Regions from separate parts of the Streptomyces sp. GQ60 genome, predicted to be linked through region 1. Evidence: predicted binding sites of a transcription regulator. Region 1 holds the regulator's gene; each other region holds the start of a gene.

Region 1 (7,981 bases):
GCATCCGGCCGAGGGTAGGAGAGCGGGCCGCCTCAGGTGTCCGACACGCCGAAACGGGCCGCCAGTGTGTCGCGTTGGGCACGCACGAAGGCCGCGTCGACCACCGCTCCGTGACCCGGCACGTACAGAGCGTCGTCCCCGCCCAGGGCGAGGAGCCGGTCCAGGGCCGCCGGCCACTGGCCGGGCACCGCGTCCGGACCCGCCTGCGGCTCGCCCGATTCCTCGACCAGGTCGCCGCAGAAGACCACCTCGCGCGCTCCGGGCACGAAGGCGGCCAGATCGTGCCCGGTGTGCCCGGGCCCCACGTTCGCCAGCAGAACCTGCAGCCCGCCCAGGTCGAGCGTCCACTCTCCCGACACCAGGTGCCGGGGGACCACCAGCAGGTCCGCCGCCTCGGCCGCCTCGGCCTCCGGCAGGCCCTGGCGGACCGCGTCCTCGCGCAGCTCGTCCCGGCCCGCCGAGAGCACGGCGTCCAGCCCGACCGGGCCGTAGACCTCGGCCCCCGCGAACGCCGCACCGCCCAGTACGTGGTCGAAATGTCCGTGTGTGAATGCGAGATGGGTCACGCGCCGGCCCGTCAGCCGCTCCGCCTCCGCCCGCACCAGCGCGCCTTCCCGCAGGGAGGACCCGGGGTCGATCAGGAGGGCCGAATCCTCGCCCACCACCAGTCCCACGGTGCAGTCCCACACCGGCAGCCGCTTGCGGCCGGCCCGTTCCGTGAGCTGTTCCCAGCCCGCCTCTTCCCAACGCACGTCCATGCCGCGACGCTACCTTGGCGGTCCGCCCTTGCTACGGGTGTACCACCCCGCCGTACACTGACCGGGGGATCTCTGGCACTCGAACGCTCGGAGTGCCAGCAGGCGGGGTCTGCCGAAGCCGCGAACGACGGAAACGATGGAGGTGTGCGCGATGCTCAGCGAACGCAGACTCGAAGTGCTGCGCGCCATCGTCCAGGACTACGTCGGGACGGAGGAGCCGGTCGGCTCCAAGGCGCTCACCGAGCGGCACCGGCTCGGCGTCTCGCCCGCCACCGTGCGCAACGACATGGCCGTGCTGGAGGACGAGGGCTACATCGCCCAGCCCCACACCAGCGCCGGCCGGATCCCCACGGACAAGGGCTACCGCCTCTTCGTCGACAAGCTGGCGGGGGTCAAACCGCTGTCGACGCCCGAGCGGCGGGCCATCCAGAACTTCCTCGACGGGGCCGTGGACCTCGACGACGTCGTCGGCCGTACGGTGCGGCTGCTCGCGCAGCTCACCCGGCAGGTCGCGGTCGTCCAGTACCCGTCGCTGACCCGGTCCACCGTCCGGCACGTGGAACTGCTCTCGCTGGCCCCGGCCCGCCTGATGCTCGTCCTCATCACGGACACCGGCCGGGTCGAGCAGCGGCTCGTCGACTGCCAGGCACCCTTCGCGGACACCTCGCTCGCGGACCTGCGGGCCCGCCTCAACAGCCGGGTCGTCGGCCGCCGGTTCACCGACGTGCCGCCGCTGGTGCAGGACCTTCCGGAATCCTTCGAGAACGAGGACCGGGTGACGGTGCGAGCCGTCCTCGACACCCTCCTCGAAACGCTGGTGGAGGAGGCGGAGGAGCGGCTGATGATCGGCGGCACCGCCAACCTCACCCGCTTCGGACACGATTTTCCCCTGACGATCAGGCCGGTGCTCGAAGCGCTGGAGGAGCAGGTCGTGCTCCTCAAGCTGCTGGGCGAGGCCAGTGAGTCGGGAATGGCCGTAAAGATCGGGCACGAGAACGCCTACGAGGGACTGAACTCCACGTCCGTCGTCTCGGTCGGCTACGGTTCGGGCGGCGAAGCAGTCGCCAAACTCGGCGTGGTCGGACCGACCCGCATGGACTACCCCGGAACGATGGGAGCGGTACGCGCAGTGGCACGTTACGTCGGACAGATCCTGGCGGAGTCGTAAGTGGCCACGGACTATTACGCCGTTCTCGGCGTGCGCCGCGACGCATCGCAGGACGAGATCAAGAAGGCATTCCGGCGGCTCGCGCGCGAGCTGCACCCGGATGTGAACCCCGATCCCAAGACGCAAGAGCGCTTCAAGGAGATCAACGCCGCCTACGAGGTCCTCTCGGACCCGCAGAAGAAGCAGGTCTTCGACCTCGGCGGCGACCCGCTGTCCTCCTCGGGCGGCGGCGGAGCCGGCGGCTTCGGAGCGGGCGGCTTCGGCAACTTCTCCGACATCATGGACGCCTTCTTCGGCCAGTCCTCGCAGCGCGGACCGCGCTCGCGGACCCGCCGCGGCCAGGACGCCATGATCCGCCTCGACCTGGAACTGGACGAGGCCGCCTTCGGCACGACCAAGGACATCCAAGTCGACACGGCCGTCGTCTGCACCACCTGCTCCGGCGAGGGCGCCGCCCCCGGCACCTCGGCGCAGACCTGCGACATGTGCCGCGGCCGCGGTGAGGTCTCGCAGGTCACCCGGTCCTTCCTCGGTCAGGTCATGACCTCGCGGCCCTGCCCGCAGTGCCAGGGCTTCGGCACCGTGGTCCCGACCCCGTGCCCCGAGTGCGCGGGCGACGGCCGGGTCCGCTCCCGCCGCAGCCTCACCGTCAAGATCCCGGCGGGCGTCGAGAACGGCACCCGGATCCAGCTCGCGGGCGAAGGCGAGGTCGGCCCCGGCGGCGGCCCCGCCGGCGACCTGTACGTGGAGATCCACGAGCTGCCGCACCCGACCTTCCAGCGGCGCGGAGACGACCTGCACTGCACGGTCACGATCCCGATGACCGCGGCGGCCCTGGGCACCAAGTGCCCGCTGGAGACCCTGGACGGCCTGGAGGAGATCGACATCCGGCCCGGCACCCAGTCCGGCCAGGCGATCCCCCTGCACGGCCGGGGCGTCACGCACCTGCGCGGCGGCGGCCGGGGCGACCTGATCGTCCACGTCGAGGTCACCACGCCGAACAAGCTGGACCCGGCGCAGGAAGACCTGCTGCGCCAGCTGGCCAAGCTGCGCGGCGAGGAGCGACCGCTCGGCCAGTTCGCGCCGGGCCAGCAAGGCCTGTTCAGCCGCCTGAAGGACGCCTTCAACGGGCGCTGAGCCGCGCGCGGAACAGCGTACGGGCAGCGTACGAGAACACCTGCGAGCCCGGTCCGGGGATGCCCCGGACCGGGCTCGCCGCATGGCGGACGGCAGGGCGGCGGCGGTATTCGGGCACCCCGGTGAAGGGGACTATGCCAGGCGAATGCCGTGATTCGGTCCGGTGAGCGGGACATGGCACGATGCAGCTCATGTCCTCCGCACCGAACGGTCTCTTCGCGTACCCGATCGTGCAGGCGCCCATGGCGGGCGGCGCGTCCTGCCCGCCGCTCGCGGCCGCCGTGTGCGAAGCGGGCGGACTGGGCTTCCTCGCCGGCGGCTACAAGACCGCCGACGGCATGTACCAGGAGATCAAGCGGCTGCGCGCGCTCACCCGCCGCCCCTTCGGCGTGAACCTCTTCCTGCCGCAGACCTCCCAGGTGGACCCGGCGCTCGTGGAGGCCTACCGCGGGCACCTCGCCAGTGAGGCCTCCTGGTACGAGATCTCCCTCGCCGACGAGGACATCATCGGCACCTGCGACGACGGCTACGACGCCAAACTGGCCATTCTCATCGAAGACCCGGTACCCGTGGTCTCGTTCACCTTCGGACTGCCCTCGCCCGCGGCCTTCGCCTGCCTGCGCAAGGCCGGTACGTACACGATCGCCACCGTCACCTCCGTCGAGGAGGCCCGCGCCGCACAGGCGGCCGGCGCCGACGCCGTCTGCGTCCAGGGCATGGAGGCGGGCGGCCACCAGGGCACCCACCGCGACGACCCGCAGGGCGACGGCACGGCCGGAGTCGGCCTGCTCGCGCTCGTCGCACAGGTGCGCGAGGCCGTGGTCCTCCCCATCATCGCGGCGGGCGGCCTGATGCGCGGCTCGCAGATCGCCGCGCTGCTCGCCGCGGGCGCGGAGGCCGCGCAGCTCGGCACGGCCTTCCTGGCCTGCCCGGAGTCCGGCGCGCACCCCCTGCACAAGGAGGCGCTGACCGACCCGCTGTTCGTCCGGACCGAGCTCACCCGGGCCTTCTCGGGGCGGCCGGCCCGCGGGCTGGTCAACCGGTTCATGCGCGAGCACGGCCCGTACGCCCCGGCCGCGTACCCGCAGGTCCACCACCTGACCGCGCCGCTGCGCAAGGCCGCCGCCGCGGCCGGCGATCCGCAGGGCATGGCCCTGTGGGCGGGCCAGGGGCACCGGCTGGCGCGGGCCCTGCCGGCCGGGGAGCTGGTGGAGGTGCTCGCGTCGGAACTCGGCGCGGCCCAGCACGTGTTGAAGACAATGCAGATGAGGAGTGCGTCATGACCGCCCCGGTGTTCGTGGTCGAAAAGGTTCCCGCGGGGCCGGAGTTCGTCCTGGACGGTCCCGAAGGCCGCCACGCGGTCTCCGTGAAGCGGCTGGCCCCCGGCGAAGCCCTCGTGCTGACCGACGGCCGGGGCGACTGGGCCGAGGCCGTCGTGACGGCCGCCGAGGGCAAGGACCGCCTCGTCGTCTCCGTGTCCGCGGTCCACGAAGAGGCGGAGCCGGCCGTCCGGATCACCGTCGTCCAGGCCCTGCCCAAGGGCGACCGGGGCGAGGTCGCCGTCGAGACCATGACGGAGACCGGCGTCGACGTGATCGTGCCCTGGCAGGCCTCGCGCTGCATCACCCAGTGGCGCGGCGACCGGGGAGCCAAATCCCTCGCGAAGTGGCGGGCCACCGCCCGGGAGTCGGGCAAGCAGTCCCGCCGCGTCCGCTTCCCCGAGGTCGAGGAGGCGCTGTCGACCAAGCAGGTCGCGACCCTGCTCGCCGGGGCCGACCTCGCGGTGGTCCTGCACGAGGACCGGGACGCCCCCTCGGCCGCACTGGCCACCGCGGACCTGCCCGCCGGCGGCTCGATCGTCCTGGTCGTCGGACCCGAGGGCGGGGTCTCCCCGGACGAGCTCGCCGCCTTCGCCGCGGCCGGGGCCCACCCGTACCGGCTGGGCCCCTCGGTCCTGCGCACCTCCACGGCGGGCACGGCCGCGGCGGCCGTCCTGCTGGCGAGGACGGGCCGCTGGTCCTGACGGGCCGACGGCCCTGACCGGTCCGGCGGGCGGCGGTGGATACGATGCCGGAACCGATCACCCGTCACGAAGGGCTCAGCACATGGCCGGGGAACCGCAGGCCGACTGCCTGTTCTGCAAGATCGCTGCGGGCACCGTCCCCGCGACGGTCGTCCGGGAGACGGACACGACCGTCGCCTTCCGCGACATCAACCCGCAGGCGCCCACCCACGTCCTCGTCATCCCGAAGGCGCACTACCCCGACGCCGCCTCCCTCGCGGCCGCGGAACCCGGGCTCGCCGCCGACGTCCTGAGCGAGGCCGGCCGCGTCGCGGCCGACGAGGGGCTCGCCGACCGCGGCTACCGGCTCGTCTTCAACACCGGCGCGGGCGCCGGCCAGGTCGTCTTCCACGCCCACGCGCACGTCCTCGGCGGCCGCGGCTTCGAATGGCCCCCGGGATAAACCGTGTCCGTACGAGAACTCGTGGTGCTCGGCACCGCCAGCCAGGTGCCCACCCGCCACCGCAACCACAACGGCTACCTGCTGCGCTGGGACGGCGAGGGCATCCTCTTCGATCCCGGCGAGGGCACTCAGCGCCAGATGCTCCGCGCCGGGGTGGCCGCGCACGACATCAACCGGATCTGCGTCACCCACTTCCACGGGGACCACAGCCTCGGATTGGCCGGGGTCATCCAGCGGATCAACCTCGACCGGGTCCCGCACCCCGTCACCGCCCACTACCCGGCCTCCGGGCAGAAGTTCTTCGACCGGCTGCGGTACGCCACGGCCTACCGCGAGACCGTGCGGCTCGCCGAGGAGCCGGTGGCCGAGGACGGGATCCTGGCGCGCGCGGGCGCTTACACCCTGGACGCCGTACGGCTCTCGCACCCGGTGGAGTCCTTCGGCTACCGGGTCACGGAGCCCGACGGCCGCCGGATACGGCCCGAACTCCTCGCGCTCCACGGGATCAAGGGGCCGGACGTGGGCCGGATCCAGCGCGAGGGCAGCCTCGGCGGGGTCACCCTCGACGAGGTCAGCGAGGCGCGCGCCGGACAGCGGTTCGCCTTCGTCATGGACACCCGGCTCTGCGAGGGCGTCGAGGTGCTCGCGGCGGGCTGCGACATGCTCGTGATCGAGTCGACCTTCCTCGACGAGGACGTGCAGCTGGCCACCGACCACGGGCACCTCACCGCCGGGCAGGCCGCCCGGGTGGCCCGCGACGGCGGCGTGCGGCACCTCGTGCTGACGCACTTCTCGCAGCGCTACACCGACCCGTACGAGTTCGAACGCCAGGCCCGCGCGGCCGGCTTCGAAGGCGAGCTGACGATCGCGGCCGACCTGGTACGGGTCCCCGTGCCCAAGCGGGCCGGATAGCGGAACCCGCCCACGGCCTGGGCCGTCTAGACGCCGGTGCGGATCCGTCGGCGGGCGCGGTCCCGGCCGCGGCGGGCCGCCGCCGGGGAGAGCAGCAGCACCCGGAGCGGGGGCAGGCGCAGCGGGCGGGCCGGGAGCCGAGCGAGCTCCACGACCTCCAGTTCCTGCGCGCCGACCCTCGGCACCGAGCCGGCCGGCGTCCCGGCTCCGGCGGCGAGCACGGCCGCCGGGGCACCGCCGCGCCGGCGCACCGAGCCGGGGGTCAGCGGGCGTCCGCCGACGTGCAGGGCGACCGCGGCCATCGGGCCGGCCACCGCCAGCAGCAGGCCCCCGAGGACCAGGCCCATGCCGGGGAACCCGACCCCCTCGGCGAGCAGGCTCCCGGTGACGGGCCCGCAGGCCACGCCGAGCGAGGACGCGGAACCGACCAGGACGGCCCAGCGCCCGCGCGGGTCGAGGGCGGCGGCCAGGCCGATGGCGTAGGAGAGCACGACGGGGTAGACCGCGTTCCACAGGATCTCCCCGGCCGCGAAGGAGCCCAGGTCCCGGGCGTGCGAGGCCAGCACCACGCAGCATGCGATCAGAGCCGTGCCCACCCCCACCGGGACCGCCCGCCCGAGCCGTGCCCCGAGCGCGGAGGCGGCCGTGACCCCGAGCAGCCCGGCGCCGAGCGCGGCCGCGAAGACCATCCCGAGGGTGACCTCGGACAGGCCCGCCTGCTGCGCGCCGATGCGGCCGCTGACGCCCCACAGGGCGTTCTGGGCCAGCGACCACAGCATCAGGGCCCCGGCGAGCACCATCCCGGCGCGCGGGTACGGCAGCCGTCCGGATACCCGTACGGCTGGGCCGGCACCGTCCGCGGGCTCCGTGCGGTCGGCCCCGTCGAGGCGGCCCGTCGCCGGCCAGCACACCAGCGCGACCAGGGCGATCGCCGCGAACGGGAGCCCGTGCCCGCCGCCCAGCCGGGGCAGGGTCAGGTACAGGGTCCCGGCCGTCGCCGACACCGACAGCAGCCCCAGCGCCGAGGTCCGGTGCGGGTCGTGCTGCGCCGCGATCCCGGACGCGGCCACGGCGGTGGCCGTGCCCGAGCCGAAGCCGCCGAGGACGGCGCCCGCGATGACGAGGGGGAGCTGCGCGGTGGCGGCCGCGGTGCCGTACCCGAGGACGGCGAGCAGCAGCCCGAGCCGGGCCAGCGGACGCGGCCCGCGGCGCGGGATGCGGGAGGCGAGGGTGAATCCCGCGGTGGCCGAGCCGAGCAGCAGGACCGAGCCGATCAGCCCGGCCTGCGCGGGGCTCAGGGGGAGGTGCGCGTCGAGCCGGCCGACGACGGTCGGCAGCAGGTACGGGGCGGCGTAGCCGGAGGTGAAGAGTGCGACGAGCGGCCAGGCGGCGGGCGGCGCGGGGGTGCGGTCGGGCACGGGGTGTTCCAGGTGGTGCAGGTGGAGCGTGAGATTCCGCAAGAGCGCGGGGCTCATATCTATCAAGCGGCCCGATCTTCCGAGAAGGGCGTTCGGGCGGTGATCTGCGTCACACTGTATTCC
Region 2 (7,981 bases), on a different contig from region 1:
GGGCCCGGGGGCGGATCAGAAGTCCATGTCGCCGCCCGGCATGCCGCCGCCGGCAGCGGCGCCGGCCTTCTCGGGCTTGTCGGCGATGACGGCCTCGGTGGTGAGGAAGAGGGCCGCGATCGACGCCGCGTTCTGCAGGGCAGAGCGGGTGACCTTCGCCGGGTCGATGATGCCCTCGGCGATCATGTCGACGTACTCGCCGGTCGCGGCGTTCAGGCCGTGACCGATCGGCAGGTTGCGGACCTTCTCCACGACGACGCCACCCTCGAGACCACCGTTGATGGCGATCTGCTTGAGCGGGGCCTCCAGCGCGAGCTTGACGGCGTTGGCGCCGGTCGCCTCGTCGCCGGTGAGCTCGAGCTTGTCGAAGACCGAGGAGGCCTGCAGCAGGGCCACGCCACCACCGGCGACGATGCCCTCTTCGACGGCCGCCTTCGCGTTGCGAACGGCGTCCTCGATGCGGTGCTTGCGCTCCTTGAGCTCCACCTCGGTCGCGGCGCCGGCCTTGATGACCGCGACACCGCCGGCGAGCTTCGCCAGGCGCTCCTGCAGCTTCTCGCGGTCGTAGTCCGAGTCGGAGTTCTCGATCTCGGCGCGGATCTGGTTGACGCGGCCCTGGACCTGGTCGCTGTCACCGGAGCCGTCGACGATGGTCGTCTCGTCCTTGGTGATGACGACCTTGCGGGCGCGGCCGAGCAGGTCGAGACCGGCGTTCTCGAGCTTGAGGCCGACCTCCTCGGAGATGACCGTGCCGCCCGTGAGGATGGCGATGTCGCCGAGCATGGCCTTGCGGCGGTCGCCGAAGCCCGGAGCCTTGACGGCGACGGACTTGAAGGTGCCGCGGATCTTGTTGACGACGAGGGTGGAGAGCGCCTCGCCCTCGACGTCCTCGGCGATGATCAGCAGCGGCTTGCCGGACTGCATGACCTTCTCCAGGAGCGGCAGCAGGTCCTTGACCGAGCCGATCTTGGAGTTGACGATCAGGATGTACGGGTCGTCGAGGGACGACTCCATGCGCTCCATGTCGGTGGCGAAGTACGCCGAGATGTAGCCCTTGTCGAAGCGCATGCCCTCGGTGAGCTCAAGCTCCAGGCCGAAGGTCTGCGACTCCTCGACCGTGATGACGCCTTCCTTGCCGACCTTGTCCATGGCCTCCGCGATGAGCTCGCCGATCTGGGTGTCGGCGGCGGAGATGGAGGCCGTCGAAGCGATCTGCTCCTTGGTCTCGACGTCCTTGGCCTGCGCCAGCAGGGCGGCGGAGACGGCCTCGACGGCCTTCTCGATACCGCGCTTGAGGGCCATCGGGTTCGCACCGGCGGCCACGTTGCGCAGGCCCTCGCGGACGAGCGCCTGGGCGAGAACGGTGGCGGTGGTCGTACCGTCGCCGGCGACGTCGTCCGTCTTCTTGGCGACTTCCTTGACCAGCTCGGCGCCGATCTTCTCGTACGGGTCCTCGAGCTCGATCTCCTTGGCGATGGAGACACCATCGTTGGTGATCGTGGGGGCGCCCCACTTCTTCTCAAGGACGACGTTGCGACCCTTGGGGCCAAGGGTGACCTTGACGGCGTCGGCGAGCTGGTTCATGCCTCGCTCGAGACCGCGCCGGGCCTCCTCGTTGAACGCAATGATCTTGGCCATCTGAAGTGGTCCTCCCGGACAGCGGTGGATTGCTCCCGGACCGCGCCCGCGCCCGCGACGGACGGCCTGCGTGCCCGGCGGTTTCTTCCCGCCGGACCCTGTGGGCCTCACTGACCCGGTCCTCGTATAGGTAGCACTCTCACCAGGAGAGTGCTAACGCCAATGATTAGCACTCGACCCCCTCGAGTGCAAGCGGCTTCGGGCAACCCGCGGTGAACAGCCGGGCCCCGCAAGGGCGCCGGGGCCGCCACGCACGAGGGGCCCGCATCCCGTGTCCAGGATGTGGGCCCCTCGTACATATGCCGTTGTGCCGTCGTACGCGGCCGCTGTGCGTGGCCGCGTACGTGTCGGTGGTCGATCGCGGTCGGACTAGCCGGCGGCGAGCTTGACCATGTCCGCCTGCGGACCCTTCTGGCCCTGCGAGATCTCGAACTCGACCCGCTGACCCTCTTCAAGGGTGCGGTACCCGTCCATCTGGATGGCGCTGTAGTGGACGAACACATCCGCACCACCGTCGACCGCGATGAAGCCGTAGCCCTTCTCCGCGTTGAACCACTTGACGGTGCCCTGAGCCATGCCTAACTCCCCTATTACTGGCCCTTGCGCGGGACCGCACTTCGCGATCCCGGGTCAGAACTTGCGCCGGAACGCCTCGACCGGGGCTGAATGTATCCGCACCGCTGCTGTCTGCAACAGGTCATTCCGACGAGAATTCTGGACACGGCAAAAGATTGAAATAGGGTGAAAACCCAGAATATTCCAGGGCAACTCGGGCCGGACAAACTTCGCCAAGGACCCATAGCGCACTTGCATGTTGACTCAATGTCAACCCTGCCGCGGCCCGCTCATATGCGGCGGGCAAGAACAGCGGAGGGGACTTCCCCAACTCTACCGCGCCCAACCCAGCAGAATTGCCCCCTCCGTTTGGTAACGGAGGGGGCAATTCAGTTTCTACGAGGTCCTACGGGCCCTACGGGGTACCGCGAAGGCTCAGCAGCCGCCCGCGACGGCGGGGATGATCGAGATGCCGGCGCCGTCCGGAGTGGACGTCTGCAGCCCGCCCTCGAAGCGCACGTCGTCGTCGTTGACGTAGACGTTGACGAAGCGGCGCAGCTTGCCCTGGTCGTCCAGGACGCGCGCGGCGATGCCGGGGTGGCTCGCCTCCAGGGACTGGATGACCTCTTCGAGGGTCGCGCCCTCGGCGGGGACCTCGGCCTGGCCGCCGGTGTAGGTGCGCAGGATGGTGGGGATGCGGACGTTGACGCTCATGGCGCTACTGCCTTTCCGGTGTGCAGGGAGAAGAGGATCAGGCCAGGTTGGCGGCGCGGAACGCGTCCAGGCTGGGGCGGATGGTGGCGGTCTGGCCGCTGTCGGCGGCCACCGCCTCCAGGGTCTTGAGGCCGTCACCGGTGTTGAGGATCACGGTGGTCAGCGCGGGGTCGAGGTGCCCGTTCTCGATGAGCTTCTTCGTCACGCCGACGGTCACGCCGCCCGCGGTCTCGGCGAAGATGCCCTCGGTCTGGGCGAGGATCTTGATGGCCTCGACGACCTGCTCGTCGTTGACGTCCTCGACGTAGCCGCCGGTGCGGCGCGCGATGTCCAGGACGTACGGGCCGTCCGCCGGGTTGCCGATGGCCAGCGACTTGGCGATGGTGTTCGGCTTCTGCGGGCGGACCACCTCGTGACCGGCCTTGAAGGCGGTCGAGACGGGCGAGCAGCCTTCGGCCTGGGCACCGAAGATCTTGTACGGCTTGTCCTCGACGAGGCCGAGCTTGACGAGCTCCTGGAGGCCCTTGTCGATCTTCGTGAGCTGCGAGCCGGACGCGATCGGGATGACGATCTGGTCGGGCAGCTGCCAGCCGAGCTGCTCGCAGATCTCGTACGCCAGGGTCTTGGAGCCCTCGCCGTAGTACGGGCGCAGGTTGACGTTGACGAAGCCCCAGCCCTCGCCCAGCGGGTCGCCGATGAGCTCGGAGCAGAAGCGGTTGACGTCGTCGTAGTTGCCCTCGATGCCGACCAGGTCGCCACCGTAGACACCGGCCATGACGACCTTGCCCTGCTCCAGGTCGTGCGGGATGAACACGCAGGAGCGGAAGCCGGCGCGGGCGGCCGCGGCGCCGACGGCGCCGGCCAGGTTGCCGGTGGAGGAGCAGGAGAGGGTGGTGAAGCCGAAGGCGCGGGCGGCCTCGACGGCGATGGCCACGACGCGGTCCTTGAAGGAGTGCGTCGGGTTGCCGGAGTCGTCCTTGACGTACAGCTTGCCGGTGACGCCGAGCTCCTTGGCCAGGTTGGCCGCGTCCACGAGCTTGGTGAAGCCCGGGTTCAGGCTCGGCTTGGAGGCCACGTCCGCCGGGACGGGCAGCAGAGGCGCGTAGCGCCAGATGTTGTTCGGGCCGGCCTCGATGGCGGCGCGCAGGGCTTCCGGGTCGCCCAGCGGCAGGTCGTAGGCGACTTCGAGCGGTCCGAAGCACTCGGCGCAGGCGAAGATCGGGCCGAGCGGGAAGCGGGTACCGCACTCACGACAGGAAAGGCCGGTGGCGGGACCGAGATCGACAGACGTGCCGGCGGTGCCGGTTTCGACGCCGGCGTTTTCAACGGTTTCGGCAGAGGTTGCGACAGACTGTGCAGCCATGATGGCGAGGCCCTTTCTCCTCATCTTCCCCATGGCGCACTTCGCCATGAGACGGAATTGGCACCTTCCCTAGCCGGGGACCTCGCTGGCGGCGCTGGAATGCGCGATCGCGAGAACCGACTGGAGGGTTGCCGGGGCTTCAACGGGCCGTGTCCCTCTGCCCCTCTGGATGAGCGGTATGGCACCGGGACACGCGCTCTGTGGCGCGCCGGTGCGTTTGTGCGCGGCGGCCCCCCGGCATGCGGCGGACCTTCGCGTTGTTCAAGACTGTAACCGAAGGCCCGGGTGGTTGAGACAGCCGTCCGAACCGCGAGATGGATCACATTTCGGTCCAAACCACTGAAGAACCAGGGAGTCCTGAAGGTGCTGGAAGAGGTGGAGCGCTGGCTGGCAGACCGCTCCTGGTCAGCCGCCGACCGACCGCTCGACCGGCTGCTCTCGGCCAAGCGGGCAGCGGGCACCACGGTGAGCGTGGTGCTGCCGGCGCTGAACGAGGAGGCGACGGTCGGCGAGATCGTCGAGGTGATCCGGCGCGATCTGATCGAGGGCCTGCCGGTACCCCTGGTGGACGAGCTCGTCGTGATCGACTCGGGCTCCACGGACCGCACCGCGGAGGTCGCGGCCAAGGCCGGGGCCCGGGTGGTGCACCGCGACGAGGTCCTGCCGCGGATCCCGGCGCTGGCCGGCAAGGGCGAGGTGCTGTGGCGCTCGCTGCTCGTCACCAGCGGTGACGTCGTCTGCTTCGTGGACGCCGATCTGCGCGACTTCTCGTCCGCCTTCGTCTCCGGGATCGTCGGACCGCTGCTGACCGATCCGGACGTGCGGTTCGTCAAGGCGATGTACGACCGCCCGCTCGGCCAGGAGTTCGCCGACCCGGCCGCCCCGGCCTCCACCAGGGCCCACGGCCAGGGCGGCCGGGTCACGGAGCTGGTGGCCCGCCCCCTGCTCAACCTCCACTGGCCGCAGCTGGCCGGCTTCGTCCAGCCGCTGGGCGGCGAGTACGCCGTGCGCCGCGAGCTGCTGGAGCGGCTGCCGTTCCCCGTGGGCTACGGGGTCGAGCTGGGCCTTCTGGTGGACGCGCTCCACACGGCCGGGCTGGACGCGCTGGCCCAGGTGGACGTGGGCGTACGGCTGCACCGGCACCAGGACGGCCAGGCGCTGGGCCGGATGGCCGCGGCGATCTACCGCACGGCACTGGCGCGGCTCGCCCGCGGGCACCTCGTACGCCCCGAGCTGACGCAGTTCGAGCGCGGCCCGGAGGGGTTCGTACCGCACACCTACGCCGTGGACACCGAGGAGCGGCCGCCGATGCGGGACATCGAGGAGTACGCGCGCCGTCGCGTGGCGTAACGACCACGTCGGTGACGGGCTGCCCGCAGGCACCGCCCGCCGAGGGCACCTCCAGCACCGGCCCGGCCGCCACGCTCACGGCACTCGGCGGTGTGGTCTTCCTCTCGGTCCGGCGCACACGCAGGCGCCGACGTTTGACCGGAGGCGAGGCGGGCTAGGTTCGCCGCATGGCTTCCCAGGTGCTCGTCGCCGCGAATCGCGGCCCCCTCTCGTACGACCTCGCCGCGGACGGCACGCTCAGTGCCCGGCGCGGCGGTGGCGGCCTCGTCTCCGGCCTCTCCGCCGCCCTCGCGGAGCAGCCCGGGGCGCTGTGGATCTGCGCGGCGCTGTCGGACGCGGACCGGGAGGCGGTGCGGCGGGGGGGCGCCGAGCCGGGCGTACGGATGCTGCCGATCGACCCGGCGGTCTACGACGGCGCGTACAACGGCATCGCGAACTCGGTGCTGTGGTTCCTCCACCACCACCTGTACGAGATCCCGCGCGAACCGGTCTTCGACGCGGAGTTCCGGCGCCGGTGGCAGTCGTACGTCACGTACAACGAGGCCTTCGCGGCGGCGCTGGCGGAGGAGGCGGCCGAGGGCGCGGCGGTCCTGATCCAGGACTACCACCTGGCGCTGGCCCCCGGGATGCTCCGGGAGCTGCGCCCCGACCTGCGGATCGGGCACTTCACGCACACGCCGTGGGCCTCGCGGGAGTTCCTGGAGATGCTTCCGGAGGACATCCGGAGCCAGTTGGTGTGGGGGCTGCTCGGGGCGGACCGGCTGGGCTTCCACACCTGGGGGTGGGCGGCCAACTTCCTGGCCGGCGCGACCAGGGACGACGCCCACGGTGTCGCGGACGCGTCCGTCCCGGCCGGGACCCCCGAGCGCGGGGTGCGCCACCGCAGGACGGCCGCGGACGGGCACGGGTACGGGGAGGTCCGCTTCACCGACGTCACCGCGTACCCCCTCGGCGTGGACGGGGACGAGCTGCGCGTGCTCGCGCACCGGCCGGAGGTGGACGACAAGCTGGCGGCGCTGCGGGCGGAGGTCGGCGGGCTGAAGACGATCGTCCGGGTGGACCGCACGGAGCTGTCGAAGAACATCCTGCGGGGGCTGCTGGCGTACCGGGAGCTGCTGGTCACGCACCCCGAGTGGCGGGAACGGGTGGTCCACCTGGCCTCCGCGTACCCGTCCCGGCAGGACCTGGCCGTCTACCGGGAGTACACCGAGTCGGTGCGGGAACTGGCGGCTTCGATCAACACGGAGTTCGGCACGGCGGACTGGCAGCCGGTCCTGGTCTCCGTCGAGGACGACTTCGCGCGGTCGCTGGCGGCGTACCGGCTGGCGGACGTGGCGCTGGTCAATCCGGTGCGCGACGGCATGAACCTCGTCGCGAAGGAGATCCCGGTGGTGTCGGAGGCGGGGTGCGTGCTGGTGCTGTCCACCGGGGCGGGGGCGCACGAGGAGCTGGGCGCGGACGCGCTGACGGTGAACCCGTACGACGTGACGGCCACGGCGGAGGCCCTGCACGCCGCCCTCGCCATGCCGGCGGCGGAGCGGGCGGACCGCACGAAGCGGCTGGCCGCGGCGGCGACGGCCCTCCCGCCCGCCCAGTGGCTCACGGCCCAGCTGGACGCCCTCCGCGCCTGATCCTCCCGGCCCCTGGGCTCTGCCCAGACCCGGCGTGTGAGGCGCGGGTCTGGGCGGAGCCCGGGGAACCGGGGGAAGGGCGGGGAGGGGACAGCCCCGCAGGGCAGCGAGCCCGCACCAGCCCAGCGGGCATCGCGCCGTCACGCGGCGGCGGCAGCACCCCCACTCGACGCGTCAGGAGCGGGCCCGCACCGCCACGGCCAGGCCCGCCAGGAAGGCGACGACCTCCGACGGTCCGGACAGCGTCAGGTCCGCGCGAGCGGCGAGTTCCGGGACCTCCACCGAGCCGCTGCACAGCAACAGCCCGGGCATGCCCCCGGCCCGCAGCTTCTCGACCGCCGAGTACGCCGCCAGGTCCCCCAGGTCGTCCCCGGCGTAGAGCACGGCCTCCGCTCCCACCTCCGCGAGGTACTCCGTGAGCGCGACGCCCTTGTCCATCCCGGGCGGCCGCAGTTCCAGTACGGCCCGCCCCGGTTCGACCATCAGGCCGTGCCGGGCCGCCAGCCCGGCCAGGGGCTCGCGCAGGGCCGCGAAGGCCGCCTCCGGGTCCTCCGCGCGGCGGGTGTGGACGGCCAGCGCCTGGCCCTTCTCCTCGATCCAGGTCCCGCGCCACGCGCCGATCGATTCCAGGAACCCGGGCAGCTCCGCCCGGACCGCCGCCACTCCCGGATGCTCGGCCGGAGCGTGCACGATGCCGCTCACGGCGTCCCAGCGCTCGGCCCCGTAGTGC
Region 3 (7,981 bases), on a different contig from region 1:
CAGGACCGCCTGGAGACGCGCTTCGGCAAGCGGCCGACGCTCTTCCGGCCGCCGTACGGCAATCACAACGACGACACCCTCAGGGCCGCGCACGAGTGCGGGATATCCCAGCTCCTCCTGTGGCGCGTGTCGATGCAGATCAACAACTTCCAGTACGCCGAGGGCTCCGCCCTCAAACCGGGCGACATCATCCTGGCCCACTTCCGCGGCCCCTCCGAGCTGAAGGGCACGACGGAGACCGAGATGACGACCCGGATGCTCCGGCGGATACAGGAGCAGGGCTACCGGATCGGCCGGCTGGAGGACTACCTGTAGGACGCGGCGGGGTGCGGTTCGGGCCCGGCCTGCGGCGTGATCGTCGTTTCCGCCGGGCCCCGGGCGTCCGCCTCGCGTTGTCGTTCGGTGCTGTCGGAGATGCGCAGCAGCAGGGCGATCATGATCCAGTTGGCCAGGAGGGACGAGCCGCCGGCTGCCAGGAAGGGCAGGGCCTTGCCCGTCAGCGGGATCAGCCCCGTGACGCCGCCCGCCACCACGAAGACCTGGAGCGCGAGGGCCGACGAGAGGCCCACCGCCAGCAGTTTGCCGAAGGGGTCGCGGGCGCCCAGCGCCATCCGCAGCCCGCGCTGCACGAGGAGCGCGTAGAGGATCAGGACGGCCATGACCCCGGCCAGGCCGAGCTCCTCGCCCACCGTCGTCAGGATGAAGTCGCTGCGGCCGGCGAACTTGATCAGCTCGGGATGGCCCATGCCGAGGCCCGTGCCGGAGATCCCGCCCGTGCCGAAGCTGAACAGCGCCTGCGCCGACTGGTCCGAGACGACGCCCGGCGGCCGGTCCTTCCAGTAGTACGACAGCGGGTTCAGCCAGGCGGCCACGCGGGCCTTGACGTGCGGTTCCGTCATGCCCACCACGAAGGCGCCCGCCGAGGCGAGGACCAGGCCGCAGACGATCCAGCTCGTGCGTTCCGTGGCCACGTAGAGCATGACCACGAAGACGCCGAAGAAGATCAGCGAGGTGCCGAGGTCGCGCTCGAAGACCAGCACGAGCAGCGAGATGATCCACACCGTGACGAGGGGGCCGAGCTGGCGCATCGGCGGCAGCCGCATGCCGAGGAACTTGCGGCCCGACAGGGCCAGCGAGTCCCGGTGGATCACCAGGTAGCCCGCGAAGAACACCGCGATCATGATCTTCACGAACTCGCCGGGCTGCACCGAGAGCCCGCCGAACTTGATCCAGCGCTTCGCCCCGTAGGTGTCCGCGCCGAAGAAGGCGGGCGCGATCAGCGCCACCAGCGCCGCGACCATCGTGATGTAGATGAACCGCTGGAGCAGCCGGTGGTCGCGCAGCAGCCCCAGCACCGCGATGCAGGCCGCGACGCCGATCACCGTCCACATCAGCTGGCCGGGCGCCACCGCCGGAGCGTTGTACCGGTCCAGGTACCCCTGATCGAGACGGTGCAGCAGCACCAGCCCCAGCCCGGTCAGCAGCAGGGCCAGCGGGAAGACCAGCGGATCCGCGTACGCCGCGAACCGGCGCACGGCCAGGTGCCCCACCAGCGCGAGCAGCGTCATGCTGACCACGAAACCGGTGAGGCCGGCCGGGAGCTCGTCGTTCATCGCCAGTCCGGCGCTGATGTGGCCGGAAACGGTCACGGCGAGGACGAGGACGAGCAGCAGTGCTTCCGTGCGGCGGCGCGCGCCCGCCGACGTCAGGGGTTTCAGTCCACGCACGGGACGCCGCCGCCGTCGATGGCGGGGGTTCCGCTGCTGCTCCGGGACGGTGCGGGCGCGGGGGCCGGCGCGGAGTTCGCGGAGCCCTTCGGGGAGTCCGGGGCGGAGCCCTGCGGCGCGGAAGGCGAGCCCGGTGACGAGGGAGCGGCGCCAGGCGCGCTCGGGCTCGCAGTGGCCCCGGGCCCGATCCGCTCGGCTATGAACCGCTTTATCTTCATATCGTCTACGACGTTTATCTCGGCGCCGTGGTTCCTGCCGAAGCCCTCGATGGGAAGGGTCACAAACTCCACGTCGCCCCCGGAAAGGTTCTTCGCCTGCTTCACGAACGACAGCAGGTCCCACCCCTGGTCGGTGACGACGTCCTGCTTCGCCGAGTCGATCAGCTTCATCAGCTTCACCGGATCGGTGAAGGTCCCGGCCTGGTTCAGCTCGTACGCGGCCCCCGCCAGGAACGCCTGCTGCCGCTTCGTCCGGTCCAGGTCGCCCATGGTCAGGCCGTGCCGCTGCCGCACGAAGGCCAGCGACTGCTGCCCGTCGAGCGTCTGCCTCCCCGCCGGGAAGTCCGCCCCCGAGTAACCGTCCTTCACCGGCTTGTTCAGGCACACCGGTACGCCGCCCAGCGCGTCCGCGAGGTGGTAGAAACCGGCCAGGTTCAGCTCGGCGAAGTGGTCGATCGGCACGCCCAGGAAGGTGCGCACCGTCTCCAGTTCCGCCTTGCGCCCCGCCTCGCGCCCCTCGCGCTCCAGCCGGCGCCGGTCCGTGACCCCCTTGGCGGCGAGCTGGTCCTCGACCCCGGCCTTCGCCCGTCCGTAGGCCTCCTTGATCTTGGCCTTGCCGGTGAACCCGGGCACGCCGCGCAGCTCGACGAAGTCGTCGCGCGGCACCGAGAAGGCCTTCGCCCTGCTCCCGTCGCCGGGGACGTGCACCAGGATCAGCGTGTTGGTGTTGTAGCCGCCGACTTCGGAGCTCGCGCCCGCGTGCAGCTTGTCGAGGACCGCCGGCGGGAGGTCGTCGCCGTTCTGGTCCCGGCGGCTGTCCAGACCCATCAGCAGGATGTTCACGTCGCCGGACTTCGACTTCTCGGCGCCTTCCAGCGCCTTGGAACTGCCGATGCTGGAGGCGAGGTCGTCGTACAGGTACCAGGCGGTCGCCCCCGCGAGCACCACCAGGGCGCAGCCGGCCCCCAGCAGGGTGCGGGTGAGCCTGCGCCTGCGGGACGCGGGCACCGGGGACTTCGGGTCACGGGGCTTCCTGCGGTGGGCGCTCATGCCTGTCGATGCTGGGGGAGCGGTGCTGAAGGAACCCTGAGGGTCCTGAAGGCGCCTTCAGGGGCGGGTGCGGCGCCGCGACCGGGGGCCGGCCCCCGGACCCCCGCGCCTCACGCGCCGGTGGCGCCGGATCCGGCTCGCGCGGGCACGCGCAGCACCAGCCGGGCGCCCCCGCCGGGCGCCGGGAGCGCGCGGACCTCGCCGCCGTGCGCCCGCGCGATCTCCCGGGCGATGGCCAGCCCCAGCCCGGTGCCGCCGCCGGCCCGGCCGCGGCCCGCGTCCAGCCGTACGAACCGCTCGAAGACCCGGTCCCGGTCCGCCTCCGGGATGCCCGGCCCGTCGTCCGTGACCTCCAGCAGCGCCCAGCCGTCCTCGGCCGAGGCCCGGACCACGACCCCGGTACGGGCGTACCGCAGGGCGTTGTCCACCAGGTTGGCCAGCGCCCGCTCCAGCCGCGCCGGATCCCCGGCCGCCGGTACGGGAACCCGCGCGTCCAGCCGTAGCGGGACCCTGGGCTCCGGGCGCCGCGCCGCGTCCTCGGCGGCCAGCAGCGCGAGGTCCACCGGCTCGGTGCGCGGCGCGGGCCCGCCGTCCAGCCGGGCCAGCAGGAGCAGATCGGCCGCGATGGCCTGCAGCCGCTCGGTATCGGCCAGCGCGGCCGCCACCGACTGCCGGTCGGGGTCCCGCAGCGCCACCTCCAGCCGGGACCGGACGGCCGCGAGGGGGTTGCGCAGCTCGTGCGAGGCGTCGGCGGTGAACTGCCGCTGCCGGGCGTCGCTGCGCTCCAGCCGGTCGAGCGTGTCGTTGACCGCCCGGGCCAGCCGCGCGATCTCGTCGGCGCCGCCCGGGTCCGGGACCCGCCGGTCCAGCTCGCTCCCGGTGACCGCCGCCAGCCCGGTGCGGATCGCGGTGACGGGGCGCAGCGCGTGGCCCGTCACCCACCAGGCCAGCAGCGCGGAGAAGGCGATCAGCGGGGGCGCGCCGGCCAGCAGGCCGAGCGCGACGGCCCGGTTGGCGTCGTCCACGTCGCCGAGCACGGTCGCGGCGTAGACGGTGTGCGGGTCGTGCGCCCCCGGCGGGCCGGGCGCGTCCACGGCGACCACCACGCGCCGCTGTGCGCCGGAGCGCGCGGGCGGCAGGACGGCCGACCGCACGTCCCGGCCGGGGGCGGGGCCCAGCTCCGTGAGCTCCGGCGTGTCCTTCAGGTCCCCGCTGGTGGCCACGACCGTGCCGGCCGCGTTCCGCACGAGCAGCAGGTCGACCCCGCCCTCGGGCGCGGGCAGCCGGCCGCCGGCCGGGAGGCCCCCGGTGTCGTACTGGGCGGCCACCTTGCGGGCGGCGAGCTCGGTGCGGCCGGTGGTGTTCTCGATGAGGTTGGCGCGCAGCAGGGTGTAGAGCCACAGCCCGCCGGCGGCCAGCACGGCGGCCATCGCGAGGGCGGCGGCCGCGGCGGCGCGTGCGCGCAGGCCGCCGAGGCGGCGGGGCCGGGGCCGGGGCCGGGGGCCGCGTCCGGGGCCGGGCCGGGGTCCGCGTCCGCGTCCGGGATCAGCCACCGTCGGGGGCCATCCGGTAGCCGGTTCCGTGCACGGTGAGGATCGAGCGGCGGCCGAAGGGGGCGTCGATCTTCCGGCGGAGCGAGGAGACGTACACCTCGACGATGTTCGGGTCGATGCCGTGCGGGGTGTCCCAGACCTCGTCGAGGATGTCCTGCTTGGCGACGGCCCGGCCGGGCTGCTCCATCAGGCAGCCCAGGACGCCGAGCTCGCGGGAGGTCAGCTCGATCTCGTACGGGCCGCGGCGGCAGCGGCGGCCGAGGGGGTCGAGGACGAGGTCGCCGGCCTGCAGGACCGCGGGCCGGGCCTCGCCGGCGGCGGCGCGGCGGGTGAGGGCGCGGAGGCGGGCGGCGAGGACGACGAAGGAGAACGGTTTCGTCAGGTAGTCGTCGGCGCCCGAGTCCAGGCCCTCGGCCTCGTCGTACTCGCCGTCCTTGGCGGTCAGCATCAGCACGGGGGTGGCGAGGCCGTGGGACCGCATCCGGGTGCAGATCTCGTAGCCCGAGAGGCCCGGGAGCATCAGGTCGAGGAGGACCACGTCGTACGGCCCTCCGGTGAGGGCCAGGTCCAGCCCGCGGTGGCCGTCGTGGGCGAGGTCGATCCAGTGCCCGTCGGCGGAGAGGCCGCGCCGCAGTGCGTCGGCAAGGCTGACTTCGTCTTCGACGACCAGGATCCGCATGCCCCAACCCTCACATACCGGGCACTTCTTCCTGACGCGGAGCTCGCACCGCCCGGCCCTGGCGGGCCTCCCGGGCTTGCCCCGCTGCGCCGGACTCGTCCGGCGGCTGCCTGCCGGGGCTGCCCCCACTGCCGTCCCGGCGGGGGTTCGGTGGGCGGGTGCGGGTTGCCGGGCCCTGCGGGGCGGAGTCCCCTACCCGCCCTTCCGCCGTTCCCCGGGCGCCGCCCGGACCCCCCGGGGCTCCGCCCCGGACCCCGCGCCTCAAGCACCGGCGAGGCTGGATGTGGCTGACGCCGGCGAAAATCCAGCCCCTCCGGCGTTTGAGGAGCAGGGGTCCGGGGACTGGTCCCCGGCAGCGGCGCCGCGCGATCCGGGGGCTCGGGGGTGCCCCAGGGGGGCGCATCCAGGCGGCCGAGGCTGCGAAACCAGCGGCTCGTATTGGCACTCCGCTTGACCGAGTGCTAATCCCCGGAATAGTCTCGCGTCTGGCACTCGCCCCCGGTGAGTGCCAACACGGCGACAGACGGATCCGGCACCCGCGACGACGGATCGACCTGGTCGCCACCTCAGACAATTAACCCCGGATCTCCGAAGCGGAAGGTCAGATCGTGACGACCACCAGCTCCAAGGTTGCCATCAAGCCGCTCGAGGACCGCATTGTGGTCCAGCCGCTCGACGCCGAGCAGACCACGGCCTCTGGCCTGGTCATCCCGGACACCGCGAAGGAGAAGCCCCAGGAGGGCGTCGTCCTCGCCGTGGGTCCGGGTCGCTTCGAGGACGGCCAGCGTCTCCCGCTGGACGTCACCGTCGGCGACGTCGTCCTGTACTCCAAGTACGGCGGCACCGAAGTGAAGTACAACGGCGAGGAGTACCTCGTCCTCTCGGCCCGCGACGTGCTCGCGATCGTCGAGAAGTAATCACTTCTCCAGTTTTGCTTTGAGCTACGCCCCTGGTCACCCCTGCTGATGCCGGGCGGCGAGGGGCGTAGTTCGTGTCTGACAGGCGGTCGCGGTGAGCGGCCGGGGATAGCAACGAGAGGGCTGAACCGCTCCCATGCCGAAGATTCTCAAGTTTGACGAGGACGCCCGTCGCGCCCTTGAGCGTGGCGTCAACAAGCTTGCCGACACCGTCAAGGTGACGATCGGTCCCAAGGGCCGCAACGTCGTCATCGACAAGAAGTTCGGCGCTCCGACCATCACGAACGACGGTGTCACCATCGCGCGTGAGGTCGAGCTCGACGACCCGTACGAGAACCTTGGCGCGCAGCTCGTCAAGGAGGTCGCGACCAAGACCAACGACGTCGCGGGCGACGGCACCACCACCGCCACCGTCCTGGCGCAGGCGCTGGTCCGCGAGGGTCTGCGCAACGTCGCCGCGGGTGCTTCCCCGGCCGCCCTGAAGAAGGGCATCGACGCCGCCGTCAAGGCCGTCTCCGACGAGCTCCTGGCGACCGCCCGTCCGATCGAGGACAAGTCCGACATCGCCGCCGTGGCCGCGCTCTCCGCGCAGGACCAGCAGGTCGGCGACCTCATCGCCGAGGCGATGGACAAGGTCGGCAAGGACGGCGTCATCACCGTCGAGGAGTCCAACGCCTTCGGCCTGGAGCTCGAGTTCACCGAGGGCATGGCCTTCGACAAGGGCTACCTGTCCCCGTACATGGTCTCCGACCAGGAGCGTATGGAGGCCATCCTCGATGACCCGTACATCCTGATCAACCAGGGCAAGATCTCCTCCATCCAGGACCTCCTGCCGCTGCTCGAGAAGGTCATCCAGGCCGGTGCCTCCAAGCCGCTCCTGATCATCGCCGAGGACGTCGAGGGCGAGGCGCTCTCCACCCTCGTCGTCAACAAGATCCGTGGCACCTTCAACGCCGTCGCCGTCAAGGCGCCCGGCTTCGGTGACCGCCGCAAGGCGATGCTCCAGGACATGGCCACCCTCACGGGTGCCACCGTCATCGCCGAGGAGGTCGGCCTCAAGCTCGACCAGGCCGGTCTGGACGTACTGGGCTCCGCCCGCCGCGTCACGATCTCCAAGGACAGCACCACCATCGTCGACGGTGGCGGCTCCTCCGACGAGGTCCTCGGCCGCGTCAACCAGATCAAGGCCGAGATCGAGTCGACCGACTCGGACTGGGACCGCGAGAAGCTGCAGGAGCGCCTGGCGAAGCTCGCCGGCGGCGTCTGCGTCATCAAGGTCGGCGCCGCCACCGAGGTGGAGCTCAAGGAGAAGAAGCACCGTCTCGAGGACGCCATCTCGGCGACCCGCGCCGCGGTCGAGGAGGGCATCGTCTCCGGCGGTGGCTCCGCTCTCGTCCACGCCGTGAAGGTGCTGGAGGGCAACCTCGGCCTGTCGGGCGACGAGGCCACCGGTGTCGCGGTCGTGCGCCGCGCCGCCGTCGAGCCGCTGCGCTGGATCGCCGAGAACGCCGGCCTCGAGGGCTACGTCATCACCGCGAAGGTCGCCGAGCTCGACAAGGGCCAGGGCTTCAACGCCGCTACCGGCGAGTACGGCGACCTGGTCAAGGCCGGCGTCATCGACCCGGTCAAGGTCACCCGCTCCGCGCTGGAGAACGCCGCTTCCATCGCGTCGCTGCTGCTCACGACCGAGACCCTGGTCGTCGAGAAGCCGGCCGACGACGAGGGCGACGCCGGTCACGGCCACGGTGGCCACGGCCACAGCCACTGACCTCGTCGGTAAGCACGGCACGTAAGTAAGGCAAAGCCCCGGTCACCGCTGCCAAGCGGTGGTGACCGG

The links. The regulator HrcA, encoded in region 1, represses chaperone genes, less so after heat shock. The targets are predictions, from matches to a motif close to TTNGCACTCNGNNNNNCNGAGTGCNAA.
Region 2: a site for HrcA is predicted at 1,769-1,795, ahead of groL (chaperonin GroEL). Genes of this name have one in related genera too.
Region 3: a site for HrcA is predicted at 5,666-5,692, ahead of groES (co-chaperone GroES). Genes of this name have one in related genera too.

What each region holds. Positions count from the first base shown of each region.
Region 1 is NZ_JCAXEG010000004.1:455,855-463,835, forward strand. Features, by position in the region: gene AC6CKD_RS13485 (DUF3097 domain-containing protein) at 1-4, opposite strand, end outside; gene AC6CKD_RS13490 (MBL fold metallo-hydrolase) at 33-758, opposite strand; gene hrcA (heat-inducible transcriptional repressor HrcA) at 910-1,926, shown strand; gene dnaJ (molecular chaperone DnaJ) at 1,927-3,063, shown strand; gene AC6CKD_RS13505 (nitronate monooxygenase) at 3,255-4,346, shown strand; gene AC6CKD_RS13510 (16S rRNA (uracil(1498)-N(3))-methyltransferase) at 4,343-5,086, shown strand; gene AC6CKD_RS13515 (histidine triad nucleotide-binding protein) at 5,169-5,528, shown strand; gene AC6CKD_RS13520 (ribonuclease Z) at 5,532-6,440, shown strand; gene AC6CKD_RS13525 (MFS transporter) at 6,467-7,858, opposite strand.
Region 2 is NZ_JCAXEG010000010.1:176,840-184,820, forward strand. Features, by position in the region: gene groL (chaperonin GroEL) at 16-1,638, opposite strand; gene AC6CKD_RS24665 (cold-shock protein) at 2,008-2,214, opposite strand; gene AC6CKD_RS24670 (MoaD/ThiS family protein) at 2,629-2,907, opposite strand; gene thrC (threonine synthase) at 2,945-4,294, opposite strand; SAM riboswitch class I at 4,288-4,446, opposite strand; gene AC6CKD_RS24680 (glucosyl-3-phosphoglycerate synthase) at 4,634-5,620, shown strand; gene AC6CKD_RS24685 (alpha,alpha-trehalose-phosphate synthase (UDP-forming)) at 5,788-7,251, shown strand; gene otsB (trehalose-phosphatase) at 7,426-7,981, opposite strand, start outside.
Region 3 is NZ_JCAXEG010000001.1:251,301-259,281, forward strand. Features, by position in the region: gene AC6CKD_RS01310 (polysaccharide deacetylase family protein) at 1-315, shown strand, start outside; gene AC6CKD_RS01315 (FtsW/RodA/SpoVE family cell cycle protein) at 306-1,727, opposite strand; gene AC6CKD_RS01320 (LCP family protein) at 1,715-2,995, opposite strand; gene AC6CKD_RS01325 (sensor histidine kinase) at 3,106-4,548, opposite strand; gene AC6CKD_RS01330 (response regulator transcription factor) at 4,541-5,227, opposite strand; gene groES (co-chaperone GroES) at 5,836-6,144, shown strand; gene groL (chaperonin GroEL) at 6,281-7,912, shown strand.